DNA from 2 places in the Enterobacter sp. Li2LvB3 genome. Region 1 is predicted to be linked to the other one. Evidence: predicted binding sites of a transcription regulator. Region 1 holds the regulator's gene; the other holds the start of a gene.
What was found. Region 1 encodes PurR, which represses purine synthesis genes. Its sites were predicted from a motif close to CANGCAAACGTTTGCNTG; they were not measured.
Positions count from the first base shown of each region.

Region 2: the regulator PurR is predicted to act here: its motif matches at 4,472-4,489, upstream of pyrC (dihydroorotase).

Region 1 is NZ_JBSICG010000003.1:105,829-112,456, reverse strand. It holds gene ACS603_RS03525 (C40 family peptidase) at 1-248, shown strand, start outside; gene sodB (superoxide dismutase [Fe]) at 370-951, shown strand; gene ACS603_RS03515 (MFS transporter) at 988-2,154, opposite strand; gene cydH (cytochrome bd-I oxidase subunit CydH) at 2,320-2,409, opposite strand; gene purR (HTH-type transcriptional repressor PurR) at 2,707-3,732, shown strand; gene punR (DNA-binding transcriptional activator PunR) at 3,749-4,660, opposite strand; gene punC (purine nucleoside transporter PunC) at 4,775-5,974, shown strand; gene cfa (cyclopropane fatty acyl phospholipid synthase) at 6,276-6,628, shown strand, end outside.
Region 2 is NZ_JBSICG010000014.1:19,549-26,176, forward strand. It holds gene ACS603_RS12940 (YceI family protein) at 1-333, opposite strand, end outside; gene ACS603_RS12945 (cytochrome b) at 335-901, opposite strand; gene ACS603_RS12950 (DUF2770 family protein) at 1,094-1,207, opposite strand; gene solA (N-methyl-L-tryptophan oxidase) at 1,269-2,387, opposite strand; gene bssS (biofilm formation regulator BssS) at 2,503-2,757, opposite strand; gene dinI (DNA damage-inducible protein I) at 3,039-3,284, opposite strand; gene pyrC (dihydroorotase) at 3,360-4,406, opposite strand; gene ACS603_RS12975 (lipoprotein) at 4,535-5,095, opposite strand; gene mdtH (multidrug efflux MFS transporter MdtH) at 5,221-6,429, opposite strand.

The sequences.
Region 1 (6,628 bases):
ACGAAATGTATCACCTGCGCGATGCTTCACCGGTCGATCGTGGTGAACTGGAAAGTGGCGATCTGGTCTTCTTCCGCACTCAGGGTCGCGGCATGGCCGACCACGTGGGTGTTTACGTTGGCAACGGGAAATTCATCCAGTCGCCACGTAGCGGCCAGGACATCCAAATCACCTCTCTGAGCGAAGATTACTGGGTACGCCACTACGTTGGTGCACGCCGTGTGATGACCCCGAAAACCATCCGTTAATCCTTGCCCTGCCGCGTCTGCGGCGGGGTAAGTTCCTCTTTTGCATACCCTTTCAATTTGCTACTCTATCCCTGTTGTCTTTATGGTTATTGGCAACGTAAAAATAATAAGGAGAGAAGCAATGTCGTTCGAATTACCTGCACTACCGTATGCAAAAGACGCCCTGGCTCCACACATTTCCGTGGAAACCCTGGAATATCACTACGGCAAACATCACCAGACGTATGTCACCAACCTGAACAACCTGATCAAAGGCACTGACTTTGAAGGCAAAACGCTGGAAGAGATCGTGCGTAGCTCAGAAGGTGGCGTGTTTAACAACGCCGCTCAGGTCTGGAACCACACGTTTTACTGGCACTGCCTGGCACCTAATGCAGGCGGAGAACCCACCGGTGAACTGGCCGCAGCCATCAATGCCGCGTTCGGCAGCTTTGCTGATTTCAAAGCGAAATTCACTGACGCAGCAATTAAAAACTTTGGATCTGGCTGGACCTGGCTTGTGAAAGAAGCCGATGGCAAACTGGCTATCGTATCAACATCCAACGCGGGTACACCGCTGACCACCAGCGCAACCCCGCTGATGACCGTCGATGTGTGGGAACATGCTTACTACATCGATTACCGTAACGCACGCCCGAACTACCTGGAGCATTTCTGGGCGCTGGTTAACTGGGAATTTGTTGCGAAGAACCTCGCAGCGTAAGAGACACGCAGAAGGGTTCGCCCTTCTGCGTTATGATTATTCAGCCGCGCAGGCCGTTTCTGGCTGTTTACGACCCGACATCAGTACCAGCAGTAACCCCAGAGCCGCAATAATCGCCCCCATTACCGGCACAAAGCTGTACCCCAGGCCACCCGAAATCACTGCACCACCGGCCGCAGCGCCCAGTGCATTACCCAGGTTAAACGCACCAATATTCACGGATGAAGAGAGTCCTGGCGCTTCATGCGCCACACGCATTACCCGCATCTGCAACGGCGGAACCACGGCAAAGGTCGCCGCACCCCATACCACCATCGCAATGGCTGCGCCAAATTCGTTACGCGCCAGCCACGGAATGGCCACCATGATGACAATTAGCAGCGTTAAGAAGCCTTTCAGCGTGCCACTCACGGAACGGTCTGCCAGCTTACCGCCCAGGTAGTTACCGATAGAGAACCCTACGCCAATCAGCACCAGCATCGCGGTAATAAAGACCGGCGTGACATGAGTAATGTCGTGCAGCACGGGCGAAATATAGGTATAGAGCGTGAACATCGCCCCAGCCCCCAGCACGGTGGTCAGCAGCGCAGACAATACCTGAGGACGAACCAGCACGGACAGCTCTTTGCGTACATCAGGGCGTTCGCCTGCGCTGCCTTTTGGCAACGAGAAGAACAGTGCGACCATAGCAATCACGCCCAGTGCAGCGGTTGCCAGGAACGACATACGCCAGCCGATCGCTTCACCCAGCCACGTGGCCGCAGGTACACCGCCGATGTTGGCAATGGTCAGACCCATAAACATGGTTGCCACGGCGCTGGCCTGCTTATGTTTAGGTACAACGCTTGCTGCAACCACCGAGCCCAGTCCGAAGAAGGCACCGTGGTTAAGGCTGGTCAGGATACGTGACAACATCAGCGTCGTGTAATCCGGTGAAAGCGCGGAAAGCACATTCCCCAGGGTAAAAATAGCCATCAGGAAAATCAGCGCATTACGGCGCGCACGGTGTGAAAGCAGCAACGTCATTAACGGTGCCCCTACCATCACGCCAATCGCGTAGGCGCTAATCAGCATACCGGCCGCCGGGATAGAGACGTCTACACCCCGGGCGATAACAGGCAATAACCCCATCGGGGAAAATTCGGTGGTGCCAATCCCAAAAGCGCCAATCGCCAGGGCCAGCAGAGGATAATTGATTTTCATGAGTCAACTCCGGATGCCGTGTCGTACCGCGACACAGAACAAAGAAGCAAAAAGCATGACACCAATCACAAAAAATGAGAAGTTAACAATTTGGCAAAAGATTATTGCCGGAGAAGTAACAATCAGCGAGGAATGTGGAGGGAGAGAACTCTCCCCCCGCGTAAATCAGTGCAATACAGCCGTCAGACCAGCTGCAACAATCAGTGCCAGCACGATAACGGTGGTCGTCAGCGAAAACTTAAGATCGGTACTCATCAATTTTTCTCCTTTTAATCACCTTACGAAAAGTGAGCTTGCTCATTTTTACACAGTTTACGTCAAAAATCTTCCTGGATTTAAACTGATATCCACTTTTGCTCTTCCCCTTTTCATCAAGATAGGACAAAATTCCACGCTAAATTTATTAGCGTACCGGCCATTGACCCCCTCCTGACGTCCTGTGTCGTTTTCCCGGCGTGTCGCAATTCCAGATTGCGTGATAAGGGTGAGAGAAGGCAAACGTTTACCTTCAAGTTTTTCAGGAGCTTAGGATATGGTCTGGAGTGACATTTAATGGCAACAATTAAAGACGTGGCAAAACGCGCAAACGTTTCCACTACAACCGTATCACATGTAATTAACAAAACCCGTTTTGTAGCGGAAGAGACGCGTAATGCCGTCTGGGCGGCGATCAAAGAACTGCACTATTCGCCAAGCGCGGTCGCACGTAGCCTTAAAGTTAATCACACCAAATCCATTGGTTTGCTGGCCACCAGCAGCGAAGCTGCATATTTCGCAGAGATAATCGAGGCGGTCGAGAAAAACTGCTTCCAGAAAGGCTATACCCTGATCCTGGGTAACGCGTGGAACAACCATGAGAAACAGCGCGCTTATCTGTCAATGATGGCGCAAAAACGCGTGGATGGCCTGCTGGTCATGTGTTCCGAATACCCGGATTCTGTGCTCTCCATGCTGGAAGAGTACCGTCACATCCCAATGGTGGTGATGGACTGGGGTGAAGCGCACGCCGATTTTACTGACTCAGTAATCGATAACGCCTTTGAAGGCGGTTACATGGCCGGTCGTTATCTGGTAGAACGGGGTCACCGCGAGATTGGCGTGATTCCAGGTCCACTGGAGCGTAACACCGGTGCAGGCCGTCTGGCCGGATTTATGAAAGCCATGGAAGAAGCACTGATCACCGTTCCAGAAAACTGGATTGTTCAGGGTGACTTTGAGCCTGAATCCGGTTACCGCGCAATGCAGCAAATAGTCTCCCAACCGCATCGTCCGACTGCTGTCTTCTGCGGTGGCGATATTATGGCGATGGGTGCGCTTTGTGCTGCCGATGAGCTGGGTTTGCGCGTACCGCAGGATATTTCTGTGATCGGGTATGACAACGTGCGCAACGCGCGTTTCTTCACCCCGGCGCTGACCACTATTCATCAGCCGAAAGATTCTCTGGGTGAAACAGCCTTCAACATGCTGATGGACAGGATCGTTAACAAACGTGAAGAGTCGCAGTCAATTGAAGTCCACCCGCGTCTTATCGAACGTCGCTCCGTGGCGGACGGTCCTTTCCGCGACTACCGCCGTTAATCGTGTACGGAGCCAGTTAATCTGGCTCCCGTAACCACTCCCTGTTCAGCGTTTCACTGTCCCCCAGGTAATCCAGCAGCCAGGCCATCGCGGGCGATACGTCACTTTGCTGCCAGGTCAGACAACAGGCCGCGTCCGGGAATGGGTTTTCAAGCTCAAGGGCAACCCACTCCCCGGCATCGATTCGTGGTCTGGCAAAATGGACCGGCACCATTGCCACACACAACCCGGCAGAAAGGCAGGTCGCGGAGGATTCCCAGTCGGGCGCAATCACCCGTCGCTGGTTATCCAGAAGCCAGGTCACACGCTTGGGTAACGAGCGTGACGTATCTTCCAGTACCAGCGATGGCCAGTTACGCAGGGTATCATCGCTTAACGGCCCTGCCATTGCCGCCAGCGGGTGATCGCTTGCCACCACGCATTTCCAGCTTAACATTCCCATATCGCGAAATGCGTAACGTCCCCCAACGGGTATGGCCTGTGTTGCGCCGATCGCCATCTCTGCCCTGCCATCTGCCAGCGCATCCCAGACACCGTTAAAGACTTCCTGCGATACCCGCAGCTCGACATCGGAGAAGTGGCGATAAAAATCGACAATCATCTGCCGGGTACGTTCAGGTTTTACGATGTTATCCACCGCAATAGAAAGATGACCTCGCCAGCCATTAGCAATCTGCTGACACTGTTCACGAGTGATCTGCATTTTTTTGATAACAGAACGCCCTTCTTTCAAAAACCACGCCCCGGCAGGCGTTAACTCCACGTCGCGATGGCGGCGTTCAAACAGCGGAACGGCCAGCCACTCCTCAAGCTGACGCACCGTGTAGCTAATGGCCGAGGGGACGCGGTGTAGTTCCTGCGCGGCTCCGCTGAAGCTGCCGTTACGGGCGACAGCATCCACAACTTCAAGAGAATAATCTGACCACATTTTCTGCCTGCAAAAAATTTGAATGCACCCGCCAAATATTAGCGTTTCACAAGCCGCTTTGCACTCCCTACACTCTGCGCCAACGTACCCTGCCTCCTTAAGGAGAATAAAACAATGCAACCCAGGAAAGGTTTTTTAGTCTGGCTCGGCGGCTTAAGCGTGCTGGGCTTTTTAGCTACCGATATGTACTTACCCGCATTCGCTGCAATGCAGGAAGATTTGCAAACGCCTGCCGCGGCCATTAGCGCCAGCCTGAGTTTGTTCCTCGCCGGTTTTGCCTTTGCACAGCTGCTGTGGGGGCCGCTCTCCGACCGTTTTGGTCGTAAACCAGTGCTGTTACTGGGTCTGGCAATTTTTGCCGTAGGCTGTCTTGGGATGTTGTGGGTACGCGATGCAACCTGGTTACTGGTGCTGCGTTTTGTTCAGGCCGTCGGCGTTTGTGCCGCAGCGGTCACCTGGCAGGCGCTGGTGACGGATTACTATCCGGCTTCACGGACCAATCGAATTTTTGCCACTATTATGCCGCTGGTTGGCCTCTCTCCCGCGCTTGCACCACTGCTGGGCAGTTGGATCCTGGCGCATTTCGACTGGCAGGCGATTTTCGCCACCCTGTTTGCCATCACTCTGGTGCTGATGCTGCCCGCATTCGCCCTGAAACCTGCGCATAAAAAAGAGACACATCCGGAAGCGAAGCCAATTACCTTTACCTCTTTGCTGCGCACCAAAGCGTACCGCGGCAACGTGCTTATCTACGCCGCCTGTTCAGCCAGCTTCTTTGCATGGCTGACCGGCTCACCCTTTATTCTGCACGATATGGGGTACAGCCCGGCGGCCATCGGCCTGAGCTATGTTCCACAGACTATCGCCTTCCTGGTGGGCGGTTACGGTTGCCGTGCGGCGCTGCAAAAATGGCAGGGGCAGCAGATGTTACCCTGGCTGCTGGCGCTGTACGCTTTAAGCGTTATTGGTACCTGGGCCGTCGGCTTTATTCCGGGTGCTGGTCTGGCGGAAATCCTGATTCCATTCTGTGTGATGGCAATTGCTAACGGTGCCATTTACCCGATTGTGGTGGCGCAGGCTTTACGGCCGTTCCCACAGGCAACGGGCCGTGCGGCAGCCTTGCAGAACACACTGCAACTGGGGCTGTGCTTCCTGGCAAGCCTGGTGGTATCGGCACTGATTGCAACACCACTGCTCACCACCACCAGCGTGATGCTGGTTACCGTTGCACTTGCTGGCATCGGCTATCAGATGCAGTCATCGGCACACCGTGAGGATAATACGGCAGCCCAGGCTGAAACATCGCACGCATAATCGCACCAGCAATTATGTTACATTTCAGTGATTAGGTTGCTAAGAATTTTCTATTGAATCACCAAATTTTGAGGCCTATACTAAATTTGGTTCGATTAAATACGATAAATATTAAGTGTTAACGGGAGCCGGAGTGCTCCCGTTTTACCATGGAAGGCCTTTCGGCAAGGGTTATCTCCCTTCCTCTGTTCTACGTCGGATACTAGCCTCACGGGGCGTAATACCGTGAGATTTCTCACAAACCAAAAAAAGCGTCTACGCTGTTTGAAGGTTCTGATCACAGCAAGGTGATGGAGAAGCTATGAGTTCATCGTGTATAGAAGAAGTCAGCGTTCCGGACGACAACTGGTCCCGGATCGTCACTGAACTATTGGGTCGTGCAGGCATCACTATCAACGGGCCTTCCCCATCCGATCCCCAAATCAAACATCCCGATTTTTTCAAGCGTGTATTGCAAGAGGGATCGTTAGGACTGGGTGAAAGTTATATGGATGGCTGGTGGGAATGCGAGCGGCTGGATATCTTTTTCTCAAGCGTTTTACGCGCCGGGCTGGAGAGTCAGCTTCCCCGTAATGTGAAGGATACCCTGCGTGTCGCTGCTGCCCGCTTGTTCAACCTGCAAAGCAAAAAACGGGCATGGATCGTGGGTAAAGA
Region 2 (6,628 bases), on a different contig from region 1:
CTCTGTTGAAGTGAATGTGGCCTGCGGGAATTTGGTTACGTTAAGAAAATCGGCACTGCGCAAATGCTTATCGCGCTCAGCATGGTTTGTGTCCACGCTGCTGGTATTTATGGTGACGTTGACGTTATCCGCGGCGGGGTTTTTGTCATCAAAACGAAATGTGCCATCGAAATCGTTAAAACTGCCATATAACCAGCTATAACCAAGATGCTGAATCCGGAAATTGACGAAAGCATGTTGGCCTTCTTTATCAATTTTATAATCAGCGGCCACCGCAGAACCGGTGGTAAATAACAGCGAACCTAACGCGATACCCAACAGGTGTTTTTTCATTTTATGCTCCAGAGTCAACTGACGAACGGCCGAGCATTCGCTTCAGCGTATCGTCTTTATCAATAAAGTGGTGTTTGAGCGCAGCAAGCCCATGAAGGACTGAAAAGATAACGATGCTCCAGGCAAGCCACAGATGAACAATGCCCGCGATATCGGCCTGTGAACCGGCATCCGTCAATGTGGCGGGAACATCAAAAATGCCAAAGACGCTGACCGGCTTGCCATCTGCGGTGGAGATAAGATACCCACTAACCAAAATGGCGATGAGCAGGGCATAGAGGGCAATATGTGCCCCTTTTGCGCTAAGACGCGTGAATTTACCGTGGCTTTGCGGAGCCGGCGGCGGTGGAGAAATATGTCGCCACACCACGCGGAAAACGAGCCCCATCATCAGCAGAATGCCAATGCTTTTATGCAACTCAGGTGCCTGATGATACCAGCCATCATAATAGCTGAGCGTCACCATCCAGAGTCCAAGACCGAACATGGCATAAATAGCCAGAGCAAATACCCAGTGTAAGCACATGGATATAATGCCGTAGCGCGAAGACGAATTTCGCAGTTGCATAAATATTACCATTCGTAATAAACAGAACGGTAAAAATGGACTGAGTAAAAAGATATTGCAACTTAAAAAACCGAATGACGATATTTATTTAATTTATTTCAGTGATTTTGAAAATGATGAGGTGGTGTAATTCAGTAAGTTCGTGCAATTAAATTAATATAAAGTTATGTCAGTTATTGTCAGTGTTTGTTTTTAGTAAAATACAATATAAATAAAATCGATGATTGCCAGCAGCGACCACAATAAAATATAAAGCATTAAATGCTCGCGAATATTATTGATAAGGTAGCTAACGATTTTGCGCATAATACCCCGAGAGATGTAGTGATAAAAAACAGGCTCCGCATCTTCGGAGCCTGAGGGCGTATTATCCGTTAAAACGGGAGAGGGAGAAGGGCTTCAGATCAAACTGTGGCGCGATCCCCTGCGCAAATTGTGCAGCGATTTCGCCCAGCACAGAGGCAAATTTAAACCCGTGGCCGCTAAGCCCGGTGATGAGCAGCGTGTTGTCATGGCCAGGCAGGGTGTCGATGATGAAATCTTCATCCGGCGTGTTGTCATAGGTGCAGGCTGCACCGTAGAGCAGGCCGCCAATACCTGGCAGGATATTTCGCAGGAACGTAAAGGCTTCAGAACCGTCGGTCGGGTAAGCGCCAAAAGGTTTACGCTCTTCTGGTGAAGAGATAACTTGCCCGCCGTTGTGTTTACCAATCTTGAGCGCGTCTTTTTCTGACGGGAAGCCGTAGAACTGATCGCCATTGGGCAATTCGCCAGTGAAGGCCGGGAACTTATTCTGGCTGCTGTAACGACCATCCGCCTGAAACCAGGAGAAGACTTTACGCACTGGCTGTACGGGCAGGTCAGGCAGCAGTTTTGTTACCCAGGTGCCAGCGCTGATAAGCAAACGAGAGGCAGAGTAGTCGCCTTCCTGGGTGCTGACGGTGACGCCATCTTCGTGATGGGTAATGGCAGTTACCGGGCAGTTGAATAGTTGAGCGCATCCTGCTTTTTCAGCAAGAGAAATCCAGGTTTTGATAGCCGTCTCGCAATGCAACACGCCGGAATTGGCTTCAAACAGCCCAAAGTAATCATCAGGAACACGGATCTCCGGCCAGCGTTTCATGATGGCTTCGGCGTCAAGACGCTCAACATCAAGATTAAACTCACGCGCGCTGTGTTCGACGGTGGCCAGAAAAGCGGAATGGGCAGGTCCGAGGTTAATAATGCCTGTTCGGTCAAAGACGCGCTCTTCGGTGAGCGTGGCCAGTTCATCCCAAAGCGTCTGGGCACGCAGCACCAGGGGCACATAGCGTTCACCTTCGCCATAGGCATGACGAATCAGACGGGTATCACCGTGATGGCTGCCTTCAGAATGCGGAGGAAGATGGGCGTCTATCATCAGAACGTTAAGACCGGCCCGCGTTGCATAATAACCTGCTGCAGAACCCACGGAGCCGCTGCCTATAATGATTAAGTCGTATTTCATAGGTATCTCATAAACCAACACTTTGTAGCAGAGTAATTAACATCGGAGGGTTATACAAGGGAGAAATAAATAAGGCACCCCGAGGGTGCCTGTTGAGTGAAATGTGGGCATAAGGTTAATGCCGTTTATACTCATTTTCCTGGTAGTCGCCAGATTCTATTTTTGCAATACCTGCTTCCAAAATAGAAATAAACTGACGTGCGACGGCAGTGGTAAGCCACAGCGTCTGCCCAATTTCCGCTTCTTCACGGTTTGGCTGATTCGGGGTCTGGTAGTGCAAACGCAGCATCAAAGCATCGTAGCTATCTACGGTACTGATATCCCAACCAACGAGAGGATGGGTCTGGATGACTTCACTATTCTTTTCCATGATAACCCCCTTAATACGTGCTAGAAGACAACGACTTTGAGGTTCAATGCATGTTTTTCTGAAGCAACTTCAGTATATCAATAAATAAGGGTTATGACGGGAAAAATAAATAGCTGGCAACACATTTTTCTGTGTTTTAGGATTGTTCGAACAATAAAACACCATCTTGTTCACGTTTTTTAAAGAAGACACCCAATTATTTTGAACTATCCCGAATGCCGGATAGCAGATAAAAAAAAGCCGGGGCGACCCGGCAAAAAAACACAATGAGGGAGCAAGATTTAATCGGTGATGAACCAGTCGTCGGCACTTTCCCACGTTTCTTGCAGGATTTCGCTGATGCGATCTTTATCTTCTTTCGCAGCGCCAATAACGGACAGATTGTTCGCGGCAGCATAACGTACCGTTACGGCGCCATCGTTTTCCGGGAAACTGTTGTGAATACGGCGGGATAATTCACCGGCAAGCGCATCAAGCGCGCCAGCAGGCAGAACGGTTGTTTTGGCGATGGTAACTTCAATACGCATAAATGCCCCCTGTGTAATATACTGTTTATTTATACAGGTATATTATGGGTTTGACAACAAGGGGCATTGATATTTTTAGCGTTTAACTGTCCATTGCACGGTTTCACCCGCCAGGAATGGGATCAGCGTGTCGTCAGTCAGTGGAATGGCGTCTTCTACCTGGTACGCGGTGCGCTCCAGTTCGATAAAGGTTTCATTGACCGGCAGGCCATAGAAACGCTGGCCGTTCAGGGAGCAGAAGGCCTCAAAATGCGCCAGCGCGTTCATCTCTTCAAACACGGTTGCGTAGCTGGCAAGTGCCGTTGGCGCGTTAAAGCAGCCCGCACAGCCGCAGCTCGCTTCTTTACGATGACGCGCGTGTGGCGCGGAATCGGTGCCCAGGAATGCGCGGTCGAAGCCACTTGCCACCAGCTCGCGCAGTGCCTGCTGGTGAATATTACGCTTGAGGATCGGCAGGCAGTAGAGATGCGGACGAACACCGCCTACCAGCATGTGGTTACGGTTAAACATCAGATGCTGTGGGGTGATGGTAGCAGCGATAAGCTCGTTGCCGTCGCGAACATATTCGGCGGCATCTTTGGTGGTGATGTGCTCAAACACCACTTTCAGTGCAGGCAGACGCTGACGCAGCGGCTCCATCACCGTCTCAATAAAACGGGCCTCACGGTCGAAGATATCAATATCAGCATGGGTAACTTCGCCGTGGATCAGCAGCGGCATCCCCAGTTTCTGCATTCTTTCCAGCACCGGCATAATGGCGTCGATACTGGTTACACCGTGGCTGGAGTTGGTGGTCGCATTGGCCGGGTAGAGCTTAGCGGCGGTGAACACCCCTTCGTTAAACCCACGCTCCACCTCGTTCGGGTCGAGTGAGTCCGTCAGATAGCAGGTCATCAGCGGGGTGAAATCATGGCCCGCAGGGACGGCATCAAGAATACGCTGGCGATATGCGATAGCAGCATCGACGGTGGTGACTGGCGGAACCAGGTTAGGCATAACAATCGCGCGGCCATAAATTTCGCTGGTATAAGGCACGACGGTTTTCAGCATATCGCCATCACGCAGATGGATATGCCAGTCGTCAGGGCGGCGGATTTTAAGAACCTGGGGTTGTGCAGTCATGGATGAGCTCCGGCTTGTCAGGAATCAGTCATTGGGATGGCCGTTTTTGCCGGACACAAATCATAAGCGGAAACGTTTTCGTTTGCACACATTTCCGTAAAAAAAAGGGCGCCTGAGCGCCCCTGGGGTTAATCGGTGAATGGAATGATGATTTCTCCCGGTTTCACCTCTATCCCTTTTGCATATTTTTTGGCAAGCGATTCGCCTTTGCTCTTATCTTCACTCAGAACATAGGCTGGCTGCTGGTTGAAATAGCTACTCAGCGACTGGTTGAGGTAGGGGATCAGGGTCTGGATCACCGGTTTCATCTTATCGGGTGAAACCACTGCATCCACCACTTCCATCTCTTGCAGATAGATGGCCCCTTTCTCTTTATTGAAGACCGGCAGTGCTTTGAGCTTGAGTTTGATATTCGCTTTCTGGCTACCGAAGAGTGAATTCATGTCCAGGTCTGCATCACCGGTAAGGGTGACTTTGTTCGGCTCTTCACGCCCAATCTGGCTGGTGAGCTTGCTCAGCACGATATGCGCGTCGGCAAGGCCCGGCACGCCAATGTCTTTTGAAAAGTTGTTATGCTTTTCCAGCGCCTGATTAATCTCCTGCTCACTGACGGTATATTGCGTAAGCTGGTTACAACCCACCAGCAGGCCACTAACGACGAATGCTGCGGCAAAGACGATCTTCTTCATGGCGTTCCTCAAAAAAATATCGGCGCTTCTGTCCTGATGCGTCAGTATGTCAGTGAGATCTGGCAGAAACCAGCAGAAAAAACTGATAAAGAAGGGCGGGAGAGCGCTCCCGCCGAACAGAGAGGTTATGCGCCAGGCTCGAGCATCCCGCGCGCACTGCGTTTCTGGCTGAACTGCCACCACAATGCAAGAAGTGTAATAAAGCCCACCACGCCCAGCATCATCCACGGAAGCTCTGGTTGATTCAGCGCTTTGCCCGCATCAAACAGCCAGCCACCGCCGGCATAGCCCAGCGCACCGCCAAAGGCCAGCCCAAGACGGCTGAACCCCATATAGCTGCCACGGGCGCGGGCGTCTGCCAGAGAGGCACTCAGCGTTTCACGCGCCGGTTCGGCGATAATCGAACCGATGTAGAACGTGCATATCAGCATAAAGAGCTGCTGCAAGGTATTCACTAGCCCAATCGGCATCATGCTCAGGGTCATCAGCAGCAGCCCGGCCATCAGCCGATGCTCAAGACGAAACCGGCGTTCGCTCCAGCGAGCAATCGGATAAAGCAGCGTCAATGAGAGGCTGGCTTCAATGGCATACATCCATTTGACGGCCGCGGGTGAGCCGGCAATATCGTTGACCATGATGGGCAGCATCAGCATGACCTGAACCGCGAGCATGTAATAGCCCGTCAGGGTCAGTACATAAGTGACGAAGCGTTTGTCACGTAGCACGCGGCCCAGACCTTCACGCACTGGGGCTTTTACCGTCGATAATTTCCATGCAGGCAGCAGCCATGCGTTAAAGGCTGCACACAGAATAAAGAGCACTGCGCCGGTGGCACACACCAGACGAAAATCATATTGCAGCAACCAGCTTCCCAGCAGTGCGCCTACCACCGCACCGGCGCTATCCTGCATCATCAGCACAGAGAAGAAGCGGCCTCGCTGGCGCGGGCGGATCAGCTTGACCACCAGTGCCGTTCGTGGGGGATCGAAGAGGGTGCCGCCGATACCGGAAAGGAAGCAGGAGAACCACAGCAGCCAGGGTTCATGCGCAATTCCCATGGTGGCGAAACCTGCCGCGCGTAACAACATCCCGGTGACAATCATTGGTTTGGCACCAAAACGGTCAGCGATAGCCCCACCAAATACGCCCAGCCCCTGCTGGACAAACTGGCGTAAACCCAGCGCGATGCCGACCATTAATGCCGCCCAGCCCATTTGATCGACAAAGCGAATCGAAATAAGCGGAAAAACGACAAAAAAGCCGAGCACGACCAGCATGTTATCGACTAACAGGAAATATTTACCCAGGTTCCTGGCCTGTGATACGCGGGACATTTCCCCTCCAGGGAAAAGAAGATGGTGAGCACGCTAATATTCTGCGGGGTCGTCAGGCTTTTTCCCACCCCGCCAGCGACAATATTTTTTTATCAAAAGGGTGCTTTGATAGAGACTTCTCATCGAAAAATGTGAAAAGAGGTCAAAATGGTATGTCACTGTTTTCACAGACGGCAAAGGCGCAGGTATAGTAAAGCTA